Regions from separate parts of the Thiosocius teredinicola genome, predicted to be linked through region 1. Evidence: predicted binding sites of a transcription regulator. Region 1 holds the regulator's gene; each other region holds the start of a gene.

Region 1 (4,779 bases):
TCGGCGTCGACTGCCGAGATGACGGCGCGCTCAGGCACGTTGGTGAACAGCGCGATCTTGCGGCGCTCACCGTCGGGCACGGGACGGTCGCCGCGGCACACCAGCACATCCGGCTGGATACCGATCGAACGCAGTTCCTTGACCGAGTGCTGCGTCGGCTTGGTCTTGATCTCACCCGAGGCCGCGATGTACGGCACCAGCGTGAGGTGCATGAACAAGGCGTTCTCGCGCCCCATCTCGACGCCCATCTGACGGATGGCCTCGAGAAACGGCAGCGATTCGATGTCACCCACGGTACCGCCGATCTCGACCAGCGCAACGTCGGCATCGGCCGAACCGCGGCGCACGCTTTCCTTGATCTCGTTGGTGATGTGCGGAATGACCTGCACGGTACCGCCGAGGTAATCGCCACGGCGCTCCTTGCGGATCACGTTCTCGTAGATCTGGCCGGTCGTGAAGTTGTTGTTGCGTCCCATCGTGGTACGGATGTAACGCTCGTAGTGCCCCAGATCGAGGTCGGTTTCGGCACCGTCGTCAGTGACGAATACCTCACCGTGTTGAAACGGGCTCATCGTGCCCGGGTCGACGTTGATATAGGGATCCAGCTTGATCATCGTGACCTTGAGGCCACGCGCTTCGAGCAAAGCGCCAAGCGAAGCAGAGGCAATACCTTTGCCTAGGGACGACACAACGCCGCCCGTAATAAAAATGCATTTAGCCATGGGCCGGAGGGCTCAAAAAGGAGGTTGCAACGGACGGGCTTAAACGGTACCAGAGAGCCCCTCTGCACTCAATCACAAATCGCGACCGGGTTTAACTTCTGGGAACTTGATCAGGATCAGAGGCAGTGTCAATTTGCCCTTATATTCCAACGTTTTAGCGGCAATTCGCCGGTTTTGGCGCTAGTGGCAGCCAATGCATTGGTCTATATTCAGTCTTGCTCGGGAAGGAACGATCCCGACTCCGTGCCGACGACTCATCTCCCCGGCAGTGCCATGAGTCCCGTCGACGCAGGGAGGCTCACCTCACTCACACAAAAGCTCACTCAAGGAGTTAACGAAATGCGGAAGTTCGCAAAAGCACTTAGCGCTGCGCTCGTCGCCGGCGCAGCTGCATTAACCATGTCATCGGCTAGCGCCTGGTGGGGTGGCGGCCCCTGGGGCGGCGGTGGCCCGTGGGGCGGCAACAACTGGGACAACAACTACAACCGCGGTTACGGCTACGGCAACACCTCGGGCTGGGGCGACGGCTGGGGCTCGGGCGATGCCGCCGGCGCCGGTGATTTCAGCATGAATATGAGCGGCCGCGGCAACACCAATATGCGTGGCTACGGCAGTGGCTACGGCTACGGTGACGGCTATGGCCGCGGTTACAACTACAGCGCCCCCGGCTGGGGCGGCTACGGTTACGGCCCCGGTTACGGCGGTTACGGCCCATGGGGCGGCGGTTACGGCCCCGGCTGGGGTGCTCCGGTAGCACCGCCTGCGGCCCCCGCAGCACCGGCCGCGAGCGAATAAGCTTCTCGCTCGAGCACCAAAGCCCGTCCCGTCGTGGACGGGTTTTTTTTGCGCGTCTCTTTCTACCTAACTAAGGTTATTGATCAAGGTCAAAAAAATTCGCACAATCACAGTGCAGTTTCCGATCAACCCTCAGGGAACCAACAAAGGCATTCACCTTGGCTGAGAAGAACGTCATTTCACTCGATAAAATCAAGGTTGCTTGTCGTGATTGCAGCCTCTCCATGCTGTGCCTCCCCATGGGCCTGAGACCGGAGGATGTCGATCGTCTGGATGCGATCGTCAAACGTAATCGACCGCTGCAACGCGGCGATCACCTCTTCCGCTCGGGCGAACCGTTCCGCAATCTGTACGTTGTCAAGACGGGGGCGGTCAAAACCTATACGCAGACCAATGACGGCGATGAACAGGTCGTCGGCTTCCATCTGCCCGGCGAGGTGCTGGGCATGGATGCGATCCAGGAAAATCTGCACGGCTGTAGCGCGCGTGCACTCGAAACCACCGCAATCTGCGAGCTGCCCTTCGAGCGGCTTGAAGACCTGGCCTCCAACATCCCCAGCCTGCAGCACCAGATGTTCCGTCTGCTGAGCAAAGAGATCAGCCAGGACGCAGAGATGATGACGCTGCTCGGACGCAGCACGGCTGAAGAGCGGGTTGCCTCGTTCCTGCTGAGCCTGTCCGACCGCTTTCATCGACGTGGTTTCTCGGCGTCGGATTTCTTCCTCAGCATGTCACGCCAGGAGATCGGCAGTTATCTCGGCCTGGCGCTGGAAACGGTGAGCCGGCTGTTTACCCGCTTCCAGGAGGAGAAGATCCTCAAGGTCGAGCGCAAACACGTGCAGATCCTCGATCTGGAACGACTGCGTTCCATGGTTACGCATCAAACCCATTGCGAGCGTCATCGCGCAAGACCATCAAATTGATCTAGCTCAATTTGAAAGCGACAAAAATCATTGCGATGTGGGTCTGCGACACCCAGTTGACCCACATCAAAGTAGCGACTCCTTATTAACAATTAGTGTGCGCCCCAGATCGGTTGGTTCCGTGTTGAAACCAACCGATGGTTTTTTCACTTGGGAGACGCGTAATGGAGTCACAGACCACCTACAACTACAAGGTCGTGCGCCAGTTTGCGGTGATGACGGTTATCTGGGGCATCGTCGGGATGCTCGTCGGCGTTATCGTCGCGGCTCAGCTGGCCTTTCCGACACTCACCGATGGTATTTCGTTCCTCAGCTACGGCCGCCTGCGTCCGTTGCATACGAACGCTGTCATATTTGCCTTCGGCGGTTCGGCCTTGTTCGCCACGTCGTACTACGTGGTGCAACGCACCTGTCAGACCCGGCTGTTCGGTGGTCCGCTGGCCTCCATCACCTTCTGGGGTTGGAACCTGATCATCGTACTGGCTGCCATTACGCTGCCCCTGGGTATCACCAGCGGTAAGGAATACGCCGAACTCGAATGGCCGATCGACCTGCTGATCGCCGTCATCTGGGTGATCTACGCGATCGTATTCTTCGGCACGGTCGCCACACGTAAGGTCAAGCACATCTACGTAGCCAACTGGTTCTACGGTGCTTTCATCCTGACGATTGCGGTACTGCACATCGTCAACAGCGCGTTCATCCCGGCCACCCTGACCAAGGGCTACAGCTTCTACCCCGGTGCCATCGATGCGATGGTCCAGTGGTGGTACGGCCACAACGCCGTGGGCTTCTTCCTGACCACTGCGTTCCTCGGCATGATGTACTACTTCGTACCGAAGCAGGCCGGTCGCCCCGTCTACTCGTACCGTCTGTCAGTCGTCCACTTCTGGGCACTGATCTCGACCTACATGTGGGCCGGTCCGCACCACCTGCACTACACCGCACTGCCCGACTGGGCACAGTCGGTCGGTATGATCTTCTCGCTGATCCTGCTGGCACCGTCCTGGGGCGGCATGATCAACGGCATCATGACCCTGTCGGGCGCCTGGCATAAGCTGCGCACCGACCCGATCCTGAAATTCCTGATCGTTTCGCTGTCGTTCTACGGCATGTCGACCTTCGAAGGTCCGATGATGTCGATCAAGACCGTCAACGCGCTGTCGCACTACACCGACTGGACCGTGGGCCACGTGCACTCGGGTGCGTTGGGTTGGGTTGCGATGGTATCGATCGGTTCGCTGTACTACCTGATCCCACGTATGTTCGGTCGGGTTGAGATGGCGAGCATGAAGCTGGTCGAGTTGCACTTCTGGACGGCCACCATCGGCGTTGTGCTGTACATCGCTGCCATGTGGATCGCCGGTGTCATGCAAGGCCTGATGTGGCGTGCAGTTAACGCCGACGGCACCCTGACCTACTCCTTCATCGAATCGGTGGAACGTACCTATCCGTTCTACTACGTCCGTCTGCTCGGCGGGGCCATGTTCCTCGGCGGCATGCTGTTGATGGCCTACAACGTCTGGAAAACGGCCTCGCAGGGCCGTGTAGCCGACGCTGACGATGCCATTCCGGCACCGGCAGCCCACTGATAAGAAAGGAGTACCGAAAATGTCACATGAAGTCGTTGAAAAGAACGTCGGCCTGCTGGCGATCCTGGTAATCCTGGTTATCAGTGTCGGCGGCCTGGTCGAAATCGTCCCGCTGTTCTTCCTCACGGAAACCACTGAGCCGGCGCCTGGCGTCACCAAGTACAGTGCGTTGCGTCTGGAAGGTCGGGATATCTATGTCCGCGAGGGTTGCTACAACTGCCACTCGCAGATGATCCGTCCGTTCCGTGCGGAAACCGAGCGTTACGGTCACTACTCGGTTGCGGGTGAGTCGGTTTACGACCACCCCTTCCAGTGGGGATCGAAGCGCACCGGTCCGGACCTGGCCCGCGTTGGCGGTCGCTACAGTGACGATTGGCACTACGCCCATCTGAACGACCCACGCGACGTGGTGCCGGAGTCGAACATGCCTTCCTACTCATGGTTGAGCGACAACAAACTGACCGGCAATGACACTGCCGCGAAGATGAAGGCACTCAACATCGCGATCGGTGCGACCTGTCCGAAATGCGAGCTCTACAGCGAGCAGGACATGGCGGATGCCCAGAAGCAAGTGGCTGAAAAAACCGAGGCGGAAGCACTCGTTGCTTATCTGCAAGGTCTGGGCCTCGCTTCCAAGCAGTGGTGATCGTTATGGAACTTAACGATCTGCGTGCATGGCACACCGTCGTCCTGCTGATCTGTTTCATCGGGATCGTATTTTGGGCCTACAGCAAACGTCGTAAGCGT
Region 2 (4,779 bases), 1.3 Mb from region 1:
TCGAAGGGCTCGAGGCTGGCGAATCCGCACAGCCGCCGTACGCGAACAAGGCCGGCTGAGCGTTGCCTTACCCGGCTCACACCTTGCCGATCTTCGTCACCATACCGATCGAACGCTAATGCTCAATCTGCGGGGATGCATCCTGGCAGACTGCAGCGACGAACTGCGACATCGACTCCCAATGACTCCCCTGCCAATAGACCTTGCCGCAATCGACACAGGACCAAAAACGATCGAACACCGCGAACACGCCGGGCGGGACGATATCGCGAACCGCCGTCGCGTTCGCGGCAACGATCCGCCCGTTACATACGGTGCAGCGCGTGAACGGATTGATCTCGTCACACAGTTGATAGCGCTGCAACAGGTAACGCATTTGCTCGTCCGTTGATCTGGGATAGACATAACATCCCAGGTCTACCTCGCGCCGCATCAGCAATTTGCGATCGCGCGTCAACAGCACGCGCTCTTGTTGGTGTGAGAGTCTTGCAAGCTCGGGATCGCCAACATCGTTGAACCACAGCGTGTCGAAGCCTAGCAGGCGAAGGCGTCGGGCGAGCTCACCCAGGTGGGCATCGGCGACAAAGCGTAGCGGCCTTGGACCGCTGTTATGAAAAGACAAGCCACCGCTTGCAGCGATACCTTCAAACGCAGGATAAACCGAGATGCGGTCACCGTCTTCGACCGTCTCTTCGCCGGACGCACGCGCACCGTTTCGCAAGATCAGTGCAACCTCGGTATGCGGTACGCCGCAGTCCTCGATCAGGTGCAGGATCGACCGGTGCCCCGCAAGCGGCTGCATCCAGTCGGCCTGCCGGTGAGCGTGCGGCACAAACACGTTCAGTTCTGCATAGAAACGCAACACGCAATGCGGCATGCATTGACCCGGATCGAAAGCGACTTGGCGTTACCCTACCTTTCGGCAGTCGACTGCTTCAAGCCATGTTTGTACGCAAGCTCGCAGTCGCCCCGGCACAATGGCCAAAGACGGCCGTCAGCCCGAGTGTCTGCGCCTCAACTCCTCTGCCATGTCCTTGATCTCCGTGAGATCGCGCACCATAGCGCTCCAGCCGTACCACAGCGAATAATCGGGGTTGCCGTGGAAGGCGCCTTGAAATGCCCGCATGCGATGACTCAGATGCATAACGAACAACTTCTGTTCTATCGGTCGCGGTGCATCGTGAAAGGTCAACAGGTCGGGGAACGGATAGGCATAGCCCTCGGGCTTGCTGAGCACGCCATCGCGATACAGTCCAGCAATCACGCGGATCGCTTCGGCCAACAGGTGATCGGCGCGACGAATCATGTCGTCGCCCTTGGCGAGTTCCGCCTCGGCGAAGTCCTTGGCGTGACACTGGCTGCAGGCACCGATCATCTTGTTGCGTTCCTTGTTGAACGCCTCCTGATCGAGGCGCGCCACGTCGGCGGCCTTGACCACTTCCAGCCGATCGGTCGGCTGACCATCCGGGTCCAACACACCGAGTGCCTGCAAGATGGTCACCTGGTCTTTCTGCCATTGTTCGTCTTCAGGCAACGGCAAGCGGACGGCAAGAAAACCCCACGCCGTGCGCACTTCGTGATTGCCATCCTGCATATGGCAGGTCTGGCAAGTCGGCGCCGACGCATGTTCCGGGATGATCCTGAGCTGTTTCAGTTTGTGGCGGACGCCGTGTTTCGAGCTTTCGTACATCTCCCACTGCGGATGATCGAATCCCATATGACAGGTCTGGCATGCCTGCGGCTGGCGAGCCTCTTCTTTCGAGAACAGGTGGCGCGTGTGGCACGAATCGCAGGCGGCATGACCGAAGTGCGAGCCGCTCTGCTTGAGCTTCAACACCTCTTCTTCAGACTTCTCACCGATCTTATGACAGCCTCCGCAGCCCTTGTGACCATCGGTCAATGCAGAGGGGAGCTGATGGGTTGTCGGCATCGCCTTGTAAGCCGCCCAGGCAATCGAGTGCTTACCGCTACGGTATTGCTTCACCTGGTCTTCATGGCATTTGGCACAGGTTTCGACGATCGGTAGCTTGGCCCGGTCGATGTCGTGCTTGGTCGTATGTTCGCTACCGTGGCAATCGGCACAGCCGACATCTTCTTTGCTGTGTTCGCTGGCCTGCCAATCGGCGACCACCCCGGGCGTCGCCTCTTTGTGGCAACTTACGCAGCCCTCGGCCGCCGCAGCCGAATGTGACAAGACAAAAAAACCGAACAACACCCAGACCACGGTCATCGATCGCATCGCACTCACGCTCCCTCGTTGTCCAGGGTGATTCCATCCCTGGCGCTAAGCTGTCGCTCACCCGGCAGCGCGAATCCCACTGCGATCTGCACGGCATTGAACAATCAGTGTAGATAGGCGATTTGCCCGGGCTGTTGACGCAGGTCATGTGACCGTGTGCGACAAATAGGAGGGATAAACTTAATGCAAATCAAGGAATTGGGTGGACTGCGCAATCTTCGCCTCGGCTGCGCACAACGGACTGCAACCTACCGCGAGCGATTGAAACCGCCCTCGCCGTAGCGGCCGGTCAGGGTATGTACCCAGCCAACCATCGGCGTCGATAGTGGAGCATCGCGAGGCGTACCACGCCGAATGCGCTCAGTAAGCGAAACTGAAGCTGAAGTAGGCGAGCTGCGCGCCCGGATTGTGATCGCCAAGGCTTGCATTGGATATGTGCGCGATACCCAAGCCCAATTGCGTCGTGTCTGAGAGTCGATAGGCCAGGCGTAGCTGCGAATAGAACTCAAGGTCGTAGCCAAGATCAATATCGGCGCCGTCGTGATAGAACCCCGCCGAGATGCTCGGCTGCAACGTCCAGCGGTCGGTAATCGACAGCGGGTAGCCGATGCCTGCATAGAGATAGGCTGCGCTGTCACTGGTTGCAAAGGCGCCCAGCTGCGGCCTGAACCCGGACCAATCCATGCCTGGGCGATACTCGACCTGGAGCATGGCGCTACCCGTATGCCGATAATCGAAGGCACCTGCCGCCAACGTGATGTCACCGTCTTGCGCATGCGCAACAGCACTGAAAAGACAATACGCCAAACACAATACGGACAGTCTCATCGAGGCTCCTTTGCTATTCAGTCAAGTTTTATTCGCCAATGGCCAGCGTGGATTCGTATCACATCGGTTGCCTATCGCAGACCGTCGCGCTGATCGATAGCAGACTCGCACTACCCCTGGATTTCGCAGGCCGGCAATAAACATACTGAAATATGCAAAAGGCAACAAATCACTGTTGTGCCGGAGCGTCGCCTACGGGCCGAACAGCGCGCCATTCGTGCAAGGCATGCGGCCAGCGCGTCACTGGCTCGGCGACCTAAGGTCAGCTGCTTCGTTGTTCTGTTCGGCGCGATCCGTTTCCGGGTCGGTCGTGCACTGCCAGCCCCAGGATTCGAGCTTGGCCACAAGCTCTTCGGCCTTCCGCTCACAAAAGCCTTCTTCGCTGTTCGCCTTCCAGACCGCTCGGGGCATGGCACGCTCGGTGCGCTTGGTGTAATACACGCTGCATGGCAACCGTGCAGGTGCGGCCCGGTAATCGATCGTGACCTCGCGTATCAACTCGCCCTGGGTGCAGATCCACGCATCCGCAAGGGCATCGGACACGACGAACATGCTGACCAATAGCGCTGCCATGCCACGCGCCAGCCATCGATTCAAATCATCCAAGGACATTCCTCCAAATAGAACCAGTCCAAGAAGGCGTCGACAAGCGGCACGGGTTGCCCACCAATTGGCCGCTGGCGTACTCGGCAGTGTCGAAACTGGACTCGAAGCGCCTGAGTATAACGGTTCGCCGGATCCGAAGGCGATGACAGGCACGCCGGCAATAGCTCGCCACCTTGCGCAGCGGCTGCGCACCAATCCTGACCGGATTCAACGCTTTTCACAGGCCTGTCAGGCAACAGTCCGCGCTGTGCAGCAGCGGGGATCGCGCGCGACTCGTCATGTACTTGCATAGGTAACACGCTAAGATGAAATAACAATCAAAGCCAGCTGCAGAGAATCCAGATGCCCCCGAATTCGATCGCTCGCCTGCTGTTTGGCATCCTGACGTCGGCCAGCCTCACTGCTTGCCAGCAGGTCGACGAAACCGCAGCCACAGAATCAAAGCCCCGGCTCGTTCGGACCATGGTCGTTTCCAGCGATATCGAGGGTAGCTGGCGCGAACTACCCGGCGTGGTCGATGCCGCCAAGAAAGCGGACTTGAGCTTTCGCATTCCAGGCAAACTTGTAAGCCTGTCAGCGAAAGAAGGCGACGATGTGTCGCGTGACGACGTGCTCGCCAAAATCGACGACGCCGAAGTACGCATTCAACTCAAAAGCCGGGAGGCCGAATATGCGTCGGCGCATGCGGACTATCGGCGTGGCAGCGAGCTGATCAAGACCGGTGTCATCTCCAAATCGGATTTCAACAAACTCCAGGCGCAGGACGCCACCGCCAAGGCGAACCTCGACGCTGCCCGCAAAAGCCTCGAATACACGCAGCTGGAGGCACCGTTCGACGGACGCATCGCGATCCGGCACGTGGACAATTTCGAAGAGGTCAACGCGAAACAGCCGGTTTACACACTGCAGGACACCTCGAACCTGCTGATCAAAATCAACGTGCCCGAGAGCCTGATGATCCGCGTGCGCGAAGGTGCCCGCCCCGACGTGTGGGCCCAGTTCAGCCAGCTACCGGACAAGAGTTTTCCGCTGACGCTCAAAGAGGTCTCGACCCGCGCAGACAAGGATACCAACACCTTCGCAGTCACCTTCTCAATGGAGAACGA
Region 3 (4,779 bases), 500 kb from region 1:
ATCGGTGCGAATGCGGCCGGGCACATCATCCACCTGATGCCGGTGTTCGGCACCTTGATGGCGGTAATGTTCCTCGGTGAGCGCTTCACCAGTCACCACGCCCTGGGTGCGGCGCTGGTGGCCGCAGGAATTGCGCTGACCTGGCGCAGAGAAAAAGCGCCGCCCGGCGGCGCTCAGTGAGTAGTTGAACCTATCGGCGGGTGGTTAGCGGCCATGCCGCCGTCTCGCTTGTCGATCCATTCAATCACGCGATCGATGTCTTCCGGGTTGCTGACACCACGCTGTTTGGCTTCGACGAACGCGGCGCGTGCCGGTCCGTGTTGCCCCATATGCAGGTAGGCCATGCCCATACCCACGAACGTGCCGGTGCCTTCGTCGCCCAGGGTTATGGCGCGTTGAAAACTCTTGATGGCGGCCGGGTATTGCTGGCTGATCAGCTGCATGCCCCCGAGGTGAGAGAAGGTTTCCGCCGAGTCAGGATGCTGTTTCGCCAGATCCTGGTAGATAGTCAGTGCACCCTGGATATCGCCCTGTGCCGCGAGATTCTCGCCATCGGTCAGACTGGCTGCGAACGTCAGGTTGGCCCAGCTCAACGTCAGGGTGAGGATGGCGATCAGTAAAACAATAAAGTGACGCATCGTTGTTCGGTCTCAGATAAAAAAACGGCGTACCCGGTTCCCCGGATACGCCGCTACCCATCCCGGCTACTTCAGGCTGCCCTTGCCGTAGCGCTCTTCGAATCCCTTACGAACTTTGTCGATCTGATCCTTGCTCATACCGTCGAAGTACCATGAGTGACCATCGATCGGCTTGAAGTACTTGGCGAGCATCTCGTCGGCAAACTTCTCGTTGCCGTCTTTCTTGTGCACGACCTCTTTGAGTTCCGGAATCCACTTGAAGTAGGTGTGCTTGGCCACTTCGTACAGGCCGTGCCACCAGGTGTAGTCCGGGCCGTTCATCGAGGCGCCGTGACGTGCCCGCCGACCTTCGTGGTGCCAGATCTCCCACCAGGTCCATTCGATCTGCTCGTCGAATGGGCTCTTCGAGATATAGCCGTTCTCTTTCAACTCGGTCATGACGGCCGCGATCGGCTTGGCGAACTTGTCGTTGTACAGGTCGACCACATCATCGAACTGCTTGTAGTGACCTTCGATCACGCCTTCGCTGTGGCACGCGGCACAGACCTCGGCCATCTTTTCGCGACGGTCTTTCCAGGTCAGCACCTCGACCACCTTGGCACCCTCGGCCCAGTCCGGCGAAGAACCGACCTTCGGCAGTTCCGGATTGTCGCCCGGAATGTCTTTTTCCTGGCCGTTGTCGAGGCGCACCAAGTTGATCTTCTGTGAGATCGGTGGACGCAACGTCCACGAGATGCGGTCACCGACGTTGTGGGTTTTCGGTTGGTCACCGGCGCGGCTCATGTGGCAGGTCGCGCAGGTCGGTGCGGCCGAATAGTCGACACCGGCAACCCACTTGTCGGATTCGAGATTCATCTCGTCGACCTTGGCGCGGTAGATGATGCCGTGCTTCGACTCGTTGTAGACCTCGATCTGCGGATGGTCGGGGCCGACATGGCACTTACCGCAGGTATCCGGCGTACGGGCCTGGGCCTTGGAGAAGCGGTGGCGACCGTGACAGGCGGTGCACGAGCCTTCCGAACCATCCGGGTTCAAACGACCGATGCCGGTGTTCGGCCAGGTCGTCGGGATCGGCTTGCCGTCTTTACCGACCTCGATCTTGGCGCCGTGACATTGCCGACAGCCGGCGTTGACCGCGGCCGGCCCGCCGACCACTTCACCCAGCAGGTTGTCGAGCGATGCGAGGATGCGGCCGGCGTGCGAGTGGTGCGAGCCGTCCATTTCCTCGAATTCGGTGGTGTGGCAGCGCGAGCAGTCTTTCGGACTGACGATGATCGAGATCAGCTGCTTTTTGTGCATGAAGGCGTCTTTGTCGCCTTTCTCGGCCTTGTGGCAATCCAGACAGTTGACGCCTGATTGGCCGTGTTGGCTGTTGTTCCATTCCTGGGTCAGACCAGGGTTCTCGGTCCAGTGACATTCGACACATTCCTGGCCGGCAGGATCCCCCCAGTCCTTGCCGATTTCACCAGCCGGACGCGCGGCAAACACGGTGCCGGCAGCGAGAAGCAGGGTGAAAGTCAGCAGACGACGGACGACGCGGCAGCCAGCCGCGCTCTTCGCTTGGCTCATCGTAGACTCCTCCAAAATGCGGGTCTGGGTTGGGTCAGGTAGGACTACCCTGAACGCTTATTCTTGGTTTCTACAGGCGAACACTGCGCGGCTTTCGGCTGTACGGCGACAAAATACCCACTTCTCTTGTGGGTAAACCTTGAGGCGCCTCAAGAATTGAATTCGGAAGCGGGTGATTACCGGCAATCTCGCACAGCATTGATCTGCATCAAGAACGGTCGGCGGTGTCACTGGATTTAAGTCAAGGTGCCGCTTTTTGGCGTTATTGATAATTCTCAATAGGCAGGTAGCGAGCGGGGAGCAGGAGGCCCGTCGCTTCGAATCTTCAGGAGCATCAATGCATTCCACCGGAGTTCCCATCGACGTCGACATGATGGAAGGCCTTACCTTGTTCAACGGTCTGGGGCGGGAGCGTGTCGAGGCGCTGGCCGATGGTGGTTGGACCGTCGAGCATGCCCGATCGGTTCGCGTGATCGGTCGCGGCGATCATATCGATGGCCTGTACGGCGTGTTTGACGGCCGCTTGAAGCTTTATATGTTGTCGTGCAACGGCGACGAGCGTGTGCTGCGCGTACTGCGCCCGGGCGACACCTTTGGCGAGGCGATCATGTTCAACGCGATCCCGAGCCCGGTGTATGTCGAAACCCTGTCACCGGCGCGTCTCGGCTACTTTCCGCGTGAACTCATCAACGAGGCGTTGGCCAGCGACCCGGAATTCACCAACTCCATGCTGCGCGGCATGAGCGTGATGATGCGCGAACTGATCCAGGACCTTGAAACCTGCTGTATGCAGACAGCGATGCAGCGCACCGTGTCTTACCTGCTGCGCGAGGCCTCGGCAGCGCCTTCGCCGAACCTCGAAGTGAACCTGCCGGCCCCCAAGGCGGTTGTCGCCAGCACCTTGAACATCTCGGCGGAAACTTTTTCGCGCGAGCTGCATCGCCTGCAGGGCGAAGGCTTTATCGAAATCAATCGTCGTACCATCTATCTGCGTGATCCAGAGGCGCTGCAGACTATGGTGGACGGCTTGTCGCCTGAAACTTCGCACTGAACAACGAGCAGTGTTGTTCGATCGAAAGCACAAGGTGCAATCACGCTGATCGTTTTGCCCGCTGTTGATCGAGCGCCCAGCGCAGGTGTTCGCAGACCATCGGCTGCGTTTCGTATTCCAACCGACGTTCGAGCGCGCTGACGATTCCCGGGTCGAAGTCGGCGTTGCCGAGTGCGACGGCGATATTGCGTGACCAGCGGTGATACCCGATGCGACGGATGGCGGAGCCCTCCGTATGGCGCATGAACGCAGCTTCGTCCCACGCGAACAATGTCAGCAGGTCGGTACGATCCAGTCCGTGGCGCGGGCGAAAATCGCCTTCGTCGGTAGGTGAGGCGAAGCGATTCCATGGACAGACCTGCTGACAGTCGTCACAGCCATAGATTCGATTGCCGATGCCGCGGCGCAGCGCCAGGGGGATCGCGCCGTCGAGTTCGATCGTCAGGTACGAAATACAACGGCGGGCATCGACCTGGTACGGCGCCACGATTGCCTGGGTGGGACACACGTCGATACAGGCCTGACAGGTGCCGCAGTGTGCTTCGCCTGCCGCATCTGTCGGCAGCGGCAGGTCGGTATACAACTCGCCGAGAAAAAACCAAGAGCCGGCATCGCGATTGATCAGGTTGCTGTGTTTGCCGATCCAGCCGAGTCCGGCTTTCTCCGCCAGCGCTTTTTCCATAACCGGCGCGGAGTCCACGAATGCGCGATAACCGAAGGGGCCGACGTGCGCTTCGATCTTGTGCGCAAGCTTTTGCAGGCGATTGCGCAACACCTTGTGGTAATCGCGACCCAGTGCATAGCGCGAGATGAATGCTTGCACCGGGTCGTCGAGAATCGCACGTGGATCGGGTTCGTTCGGCAGGTAATCCATGCGTACAGAAATCACCCGCATCGTTCCCGGTACCAGCTCTGCTGGTCGGATTCGCTTGCTGCCGTGGCGCTGCATGTAGTCCATGTCGCCGTGAAAACCGTTCGCCAGCCATCTGTGCAGGTGACCTTCCGCCTCATCGAGATGGGTGTCGGTGATGCCGACCTGTTGGAAGCCAAGTTCCTTGCCCCACTGTTTGATTTGCGTCGCCAACGCCGGCAGATCGATGTCGCTGCATTCGGTCATAACTTCACCGGGCCGATACGCCGCCGGCGGTTGCCGTTGCGATAGGTGGGCAGCAGCCGATCATGTGGCGGCGGATGACAACAGTTCCAGATAAATGCCGCACTGAGCCGGATGTCCTGTCGTAGCTATCGCTGCTTTCACCAACGATGACGGTATCAACGCCCGCGAGGCCGCTGCGCTTGGCCCGATCTTCTCGAGGCATATCGTTGCTCCGTCGTGTGAAGTTCACTGACCGCCACGCAGGGCGGAAGTCGCATTGTAGCGTCGCTCGCCCCATACCGCCGGTCCGTGGCCGGCGTTTGGAGCGCCAAGCGTGACGCGCGGGCAGTACGACGCCAAACGATCGCCTATAGGGTGGGCTGCGCTTGGCCCTTAGCGCGCCGGAAATTGTTGAATTTGCGCTC
Region 4 (4,779 bases), 170 kb from region 1:
ATTGTCACCGAGTCGCGGCAGCATCTCCGCGAACTGCTTGAACATCTCCATATTGACGGTCATGCCTTAACCCCCCTGCGTTGCATCGCAGCGCCGAGCTGGGCGCGCGACGGCACCCAAAGAATCGCGTGGAACAATTTGCCGAACGGGAACCACACCAGCATCAGGTCGACGCTGAGAATATGCAGCGCCAGCACCGTCGGATACGGGCCGCCGATATGGGCATAGGCCATCATTCCGGTCACGACCGGCAGCAGGGTCAGCAGCCAACTGATGTAATCGTCGACGTTGCTGATCGCTTTCAGATACGGCGTTGTCAAGCGTCGTACCAGCAGCGCAACCATCGAGGCGATGGTGACTGCACCGGCGAACATCACAAAGTCGTTCGACACACCGGGCCACGAGATGCCCAGCAATCCCTCAATGAACAGGATGTGCGGCGTGAACAGGAACACGACGATCGCCAACCCGATGTGCATGACATAGGCGAGCACCCAGGCATACACCGTCTTCGACTGGAATTCCTTGCGCGGCCAGAAGCGGCTGAATACGGTACGCACACCGCCGGCTGCCGTGCTTTCCGAACGCGGTGCAGACAGATCGGCCTCACGGCGTACCAGCCAGGCGCCGACCAGGCGCCACAGGCTGCCGGCGACGAAGATGATCAACGCCCATTCGAGCGCCGGCCCACGGGCAAAATCGAGCAGAGTCATACCTCCTCCTTCCGGTCGGCCTGGGCCTGCCGGGAGCGTGAACCGAGCGCCGCGGCGACACCTACTGCCGCCCCGATGCCGGCGGCCATCGCAATGCCTTCGGCCGAGCCGTGCGTACCCTTCGACAAGGCTTCGTAGAAGCCGCCTTTATCCCAGAACGCAGGCTCCGAGCAGCCGATGCAGCCGTGTCCCGCTTCGATCGGAAAGCTCGTGCCTTCGTTCCACTTGGCGGTGGCGCAGGCGTTGTAGGTGATGGGCCCTTTGCAACCGAGCTTGAACAGACACCAGCCTTTGCGTGCACCCTCGTCGTCGAAGGTCTCGGCAAACTGGCCACGCTCGTAGAACGGCCGGCGGTAGCAACGGTCATGAATCGTCTGCCCGAAGAACACTTTGGGTCGATTCAGTTCATCCAGTTCGGGCAAACGGCCGAACGCCAGGTAGTGCGCGAGTACACCCGTGATCACCGTCGGGATCGGCGGACATCCGGGTACGTTGACGATCGGCTTGTCGGTGATGATCTCGGACACGGCGACCGCACCGGTCGGGTTCGGGTCGGCCTTCGGCAGTCCGCCGTAGGCCGCACAGGTGCCGACCGACACAATCGCCGCTGCCCCCTTGGCAACCTCTTTGAGCATGTCGAGATTGGTCATCCCGGCAATCGTTGAATAGATGCCGTTGTCCCTGATCGGTATCGACCCATCGACCACCAGCAGGTACTTGCCCTGATTCTCATGCATCGCTGCTTCGCGCGCCTGTTCGGCGGCATCGCCGGCAGCGGCCTGCAGGGTGTGATGGTAGTCGAGTGAGATGTGATCGAAGATCAGCCCTTCGATCGTCGGCGTGTGGCTGCGTGTCAGTGACTCGGTGCAACCGGTACATTCCTGAAACGAAAGCCAGATCACCGACGGCCGTTTTGCCGATTCCAACGCCGCAGCGATGCGCGGGATCATGCTTGCAGGCAGCGCCATCATCGACGCCGTCGCCGCACAGAACTTCATGAAACCGCGACGCGATATACCATGTTCGCGCAGGCGTACGGCCAAAGTATCTTTATCGCTCATTGGACTTCCTCTTGGGAGTCGGTTTCTTGTTGTAGCGCCGCGCGCAGACGCGCCAACGCGTCGACAACGTCACCCTGCGGCGTCATCAGAATCTTCGGCATGCGGGTTACTTCAATGTGCAGCGTCAGTCGACACTGATCAGCGTTGCGGTGTTCGACGAACCAGACGCCAGAATAGGCCGTCTCGTAGACCTCGGTCGGGCCGAATGCATCCATGTCGGCGCTGACCTCGCCGCGCCCCAAAAGGTCGCGCAGCTCGCGTTCGTCACGCTCGCTGAAAGGCATCGCCGCCAGGTCGATGGTGCTCTCGGCACCGGTTTCAGCGAGATCGGCAAGTGCCTGTTCCAGCTGGCGCAGGACCGGGGCGAGATTGTCGGTGCGGAAATCCTTTTGCAGACCGTCGTCGACCCGTACAGGAATCGAATCCAAACCGCTCATGCTTTATTAACGCCCGCTAATATGGACGATTTCCAATCTAAAGCATTTGAATTTCGGCGGTATGACGTGCGTCAACAGATACGTCGTTAGTCTCGGTAATAATCAATGACACCAACGATTGGCCAGGTTTAAAGCCACCGCGGCGACCGGCTGAATGGTGGGCGCAAGCGCTGCGCTCGGCGACTCTCCCCAATCGAGTTTCGCCGGTTCTATGCCGATCAGGGCGCGATGCTGCGGAAAGGTACCGGAAAGTCGCGAGATATCGAACAGATCCATCAGGCCGACCTCGTGCACGCTGGAACGATTGCCGGTCAGGTAGCGGTCCATGGCCTCGCCTTCGAGACACTTGACGGTGCCGGCCGGCTCGCCGAAGCGCGCCGCATCCACAACGATCAGGTTGTCATGCTCGGCGATCGGCTCCGCGAGCGTGAAGCTCAGTGTTCCGCCGTCGAGGTAGGTTACATTGGGCGCATCCGCGTGGTGTTGCTCGAGGTAGCGTACGACATGGATACCGATGCCCTCGTCCGAAAGCAGGTTGTTGCCGATGCCGAGTATGAGGGTGCGACACATGAGCAGGCTCGTTCGATAAGAGGTAACTGAAGCGTGAGGGTAACGTAACAGAACATGTGCCTGGGCATCCCGATGCAAATCAAACAGATCGACGGCTTCACCGCACGCTGCGAGGCCAAGGGCGTCGAGCGTGACGTCAGCCTGTTCATGCTGCAGCACGAGCCGCTCGATACCGGCGACTTCGTGATCGTGCACGTCGGTTACGCCATTCAGAAAGTCACGCCGGAAGACGCCGCGACCGCGTGGGAGATCTACGACGAGATGCTCGCCAGGGAAAACGGCGGTCATGCATGAGCTCGCCGTATGCCAGGGCCTGATGCGCCAGATCGAATTGCTGGCGCAACGTGAACAGGCCGAGTGCATTACGGCGATCCGCCTGAGCATCGGCCCGCTCTCGGGTGTCGAACCGCAACTGCTCGCCGATGCCTTCCCCATTGCATCGGCCGGCAGCATCGCCGAAGGCGCCACCCTCGAGGTCGAATCCCAACCCATCCGGGTACGCTGCCTGACTTGCGGCGCCGAATCGGATGCAACGATGAACAAGCTGGTCTGCGGCAGTTGCGGCGACTTTCGCACGCAGTTGCTCAGCGGCGATGAACTCTTGCTCACCAGTGTGGAACTGGAGAGGCGTCAACACGCCTGAGGAGTACGCTATGTGCGATACCTGTGGATGCAACATTACCGACGGCAACCGATACCTGCTCGAAGGCGATGGCAAGCTCGCGCGCACCGAGTCGGGTCGCGAGGCGGTGCAGGTGCTCGAAGGCCTGCTCAGCGAAAACGATCACGTCGCCGCACACAACCGTGAGCACTTCGACCGGCACGGCGTACTGGCGATCAACCTGATGTCGTCGCCCGGTTCGGGCAAAACGCGTCTGTTGGAAGAGACCATCACGGCGCTCGGCGACGAATTGCGTATCGCCGTTGTCGAAGGCGATCTGGAAACCGAAAACGATGCACAGCGCATTCGCGACAAGGGCGTGAACGCGGTGCAGATCACCACCGGCACCGCCTGCCACCTCGATGCCCACATGGTGCACGGCGCGCTACATGCCGTCGATCTCGACGACGTCGACATCCTGTTCATCGAGAACGTCGGCAACCTGGTGTGCCCGGCGAGCTTCGACCTCGGTCAGCACCGCAATGTCACGCTGTTGTCGGTCACCGAAGGTGACGACAAGCCGGCCAAGTACCCGGTCATCTTCCGTGCTGCCGACCTGGTGTTGATCAGCAAGGCCGACCTGCTGCCGGTGCTCGATGATTTCTCGCCGAGCAAGGCCGAGGGTCATTTGCGTCAACTGGCCAGCGCTGCGCCGCTGATCGCGCTGTCCGCCAAATCCGGCGTCGGCCTCGACGACTGGCTGGCCTGGTTGCGCGAGGCGCGCGAAGCTGTAGCGGCCAAAGTCGCTGACGGCGCAACGGTACGCCCGGCGATCCAACCGGAAGGCCAGCAGCTGCACGCACACCCTCATCACCACGCGCATACGCATGACTGATGCCCGCACCTGGCTGAGCCGCATAGCGGCGCTGCCGACAAGCGACAAGGTGCGCATCATGAACGTGTGCGGCGGCCATGAACGCACCGTGAGCCAGTCCGGCCTGCGCAGCGCCCTGCCCGATCACATCGAGATCATTCCCGGACCGGGCTGCCCGGTCTGCGTGTGTCCCGAAGAGGACATCTACCAGGCGATCCAACTCGCAGTGCACGATGGCGTGATCCTGGTGGCGTTCGGCGACATGCTGCGCGTGCCGGTCAATGTCGCAAAAGGCGAGATCCGATCACTCACCGAGGCGCGCGCGGCCGGCGCCGATGTGCGGCCGATCGCCTCGCCGCTCGAAGCCCGGCGGATCGCCAACGACAATCCGACGCGCGAGGTCGTGTTCTTCGCCGCCGGTTTCGAAACCACGATGGCGCCGGTCGCGGCGATGCTGCTCGAAGGCATCCCAAACAACCTGACATTACTGCTCTCCGGTCGGCTGACCTGGCCGGCGGTGGCA

The links. Region 1 encodes FNR, which switches genes on or off when oxygen is low (the NO sensors DNR and NnrR bind a similar motif). Its sites were predicted from a motif close to TTGATNTANATCAA; they were not measured.
Region 2: the regulator FNR is predicted to act here: its motif matches at 2,374-2,387, upstream of B1781_RS19795 (multiheme c-type cytochrome).
Region 3: the regulator FNR is predicted to act here: its motif matches at 2,406-2,419, upstream of B1781_RS16175 (multiheme c-type cytochrome).
Region 4: the regulator FNR is predicted to act here: its motif matches at 2,273-2,286, upstream of B1781_RS14715 (hydrogenase expression/formation C-terminal domain-containing protein).

Annotation. Positions count from the first base shown of each region.
Region 1 covers NZ_CP019936.1:2,919,364-2,924,142, forward strand. Annotated here, with positions in the region: gene B1781_RS13925 (CTP synthase) at 1-722, opposite strand, end outside; gene B1781_RS13930 (sulfur globule protein CV1) at 1,122-1,517, shown strand; gene fnr (fumarate/nitrate reduction transcriptional regulator Fnr) at 1,676-2,440, shown strand; gene ccoN (cytochrome-c oxidase, cbb3-type subunit I) at 2,605-4,032, shown strand; gene ccoO (cytochrome-c oxidase, cbb3-type subunit II) at 4,052-4,678, shown strand; gene B1781_RS13950 (cbb3-type cytochrome oxidase subunit 3) at 4,684-4,779, shown strand, end outside.
Region 2 covers NZ_CP019936.1:4,187,115-4,191,893, forward strand. Annotated here, with positions in the region: gene B1781_RS19785 (ATP-binding protein) at 1-59, shown strand, start outside; gene B1781_RS19790 (Mut7-C RNAse domain-containing protein) at 116-877, opposite strand; gene B1781_RS19795 (multiheme c-type cytochrome) at 995-2,239, opposite strand; gene B1781_RS19800 (acyloxyacyl hydrolase) at 2,600-3,067, opposite strand; gene B1781_RS19805 (hypothetical protein) at 3,308-3,673, opposite strand; gene B1781_RS19810 (efflux RND transporter periplasmic adaptor subunit) at 4,016-4,779, shown strand, end outside.
Region 3 covers NZ_CP019936.1:3,418,314-3,423,092, reverse strand. Annotated here, with positions in the region: gene B1781_RS16185 (DMT family transporter) at 1-180, shown strand, start outside; gene B1781_RS16180 (tetratricopeptide repeat protein) at 174-638, opposite strand; gene B1781_RS16175 (multiheme c-type cytochrome) at 705-2,207, opposite strand; gene B1781_RS16170 (Crp/Fnr family transcriptional regulator) at 2,545-3,258, shown strand; gene queG (tRNA epoxyqueuosine(34) reductase QueG) at 3,299-4,375, opposite strand.
Region 4 covers NZ_CP019936.1:3,091,105-3,095,883, forward strand. Annotated here, with positions in the region: gene B1781_RS14700 ((Fe-S)-binding protein) at 1-63, opposite strand, end outside; gene B1781_RS14705 (nitrate reductase) at 60-713, opposite strand; gene B1781_RS14710 (hydrogenase small subunit) at 710-1,774, opposite strand; gene B1781_RS14715 (hydrogenase expression/formation C-terminal domain-containing protein) at 1,771-2,211, opposite strand; gene B1781_RS14720 (HyaD/HybD family hydrogenase maturation endopeptidase) at 2,314-2,781, opposite strand; gene B1781_RS14725 (HypC/HybG/HupF family hydrogenase formation chaperone) at 2,836-3,075, shown strand; gene B1781_RS14730 (hydrogenase maturation nickel metallochaperone HypA/HybF) at 3,068-3,424, shown strand; gene hypB (hydrogenase nickel incorporation protein HypB) at 3,435-4,277, shown strand; gene hypD (hydrogenase formation protein HypD) at 4,270-4,779, shown strand, end outside.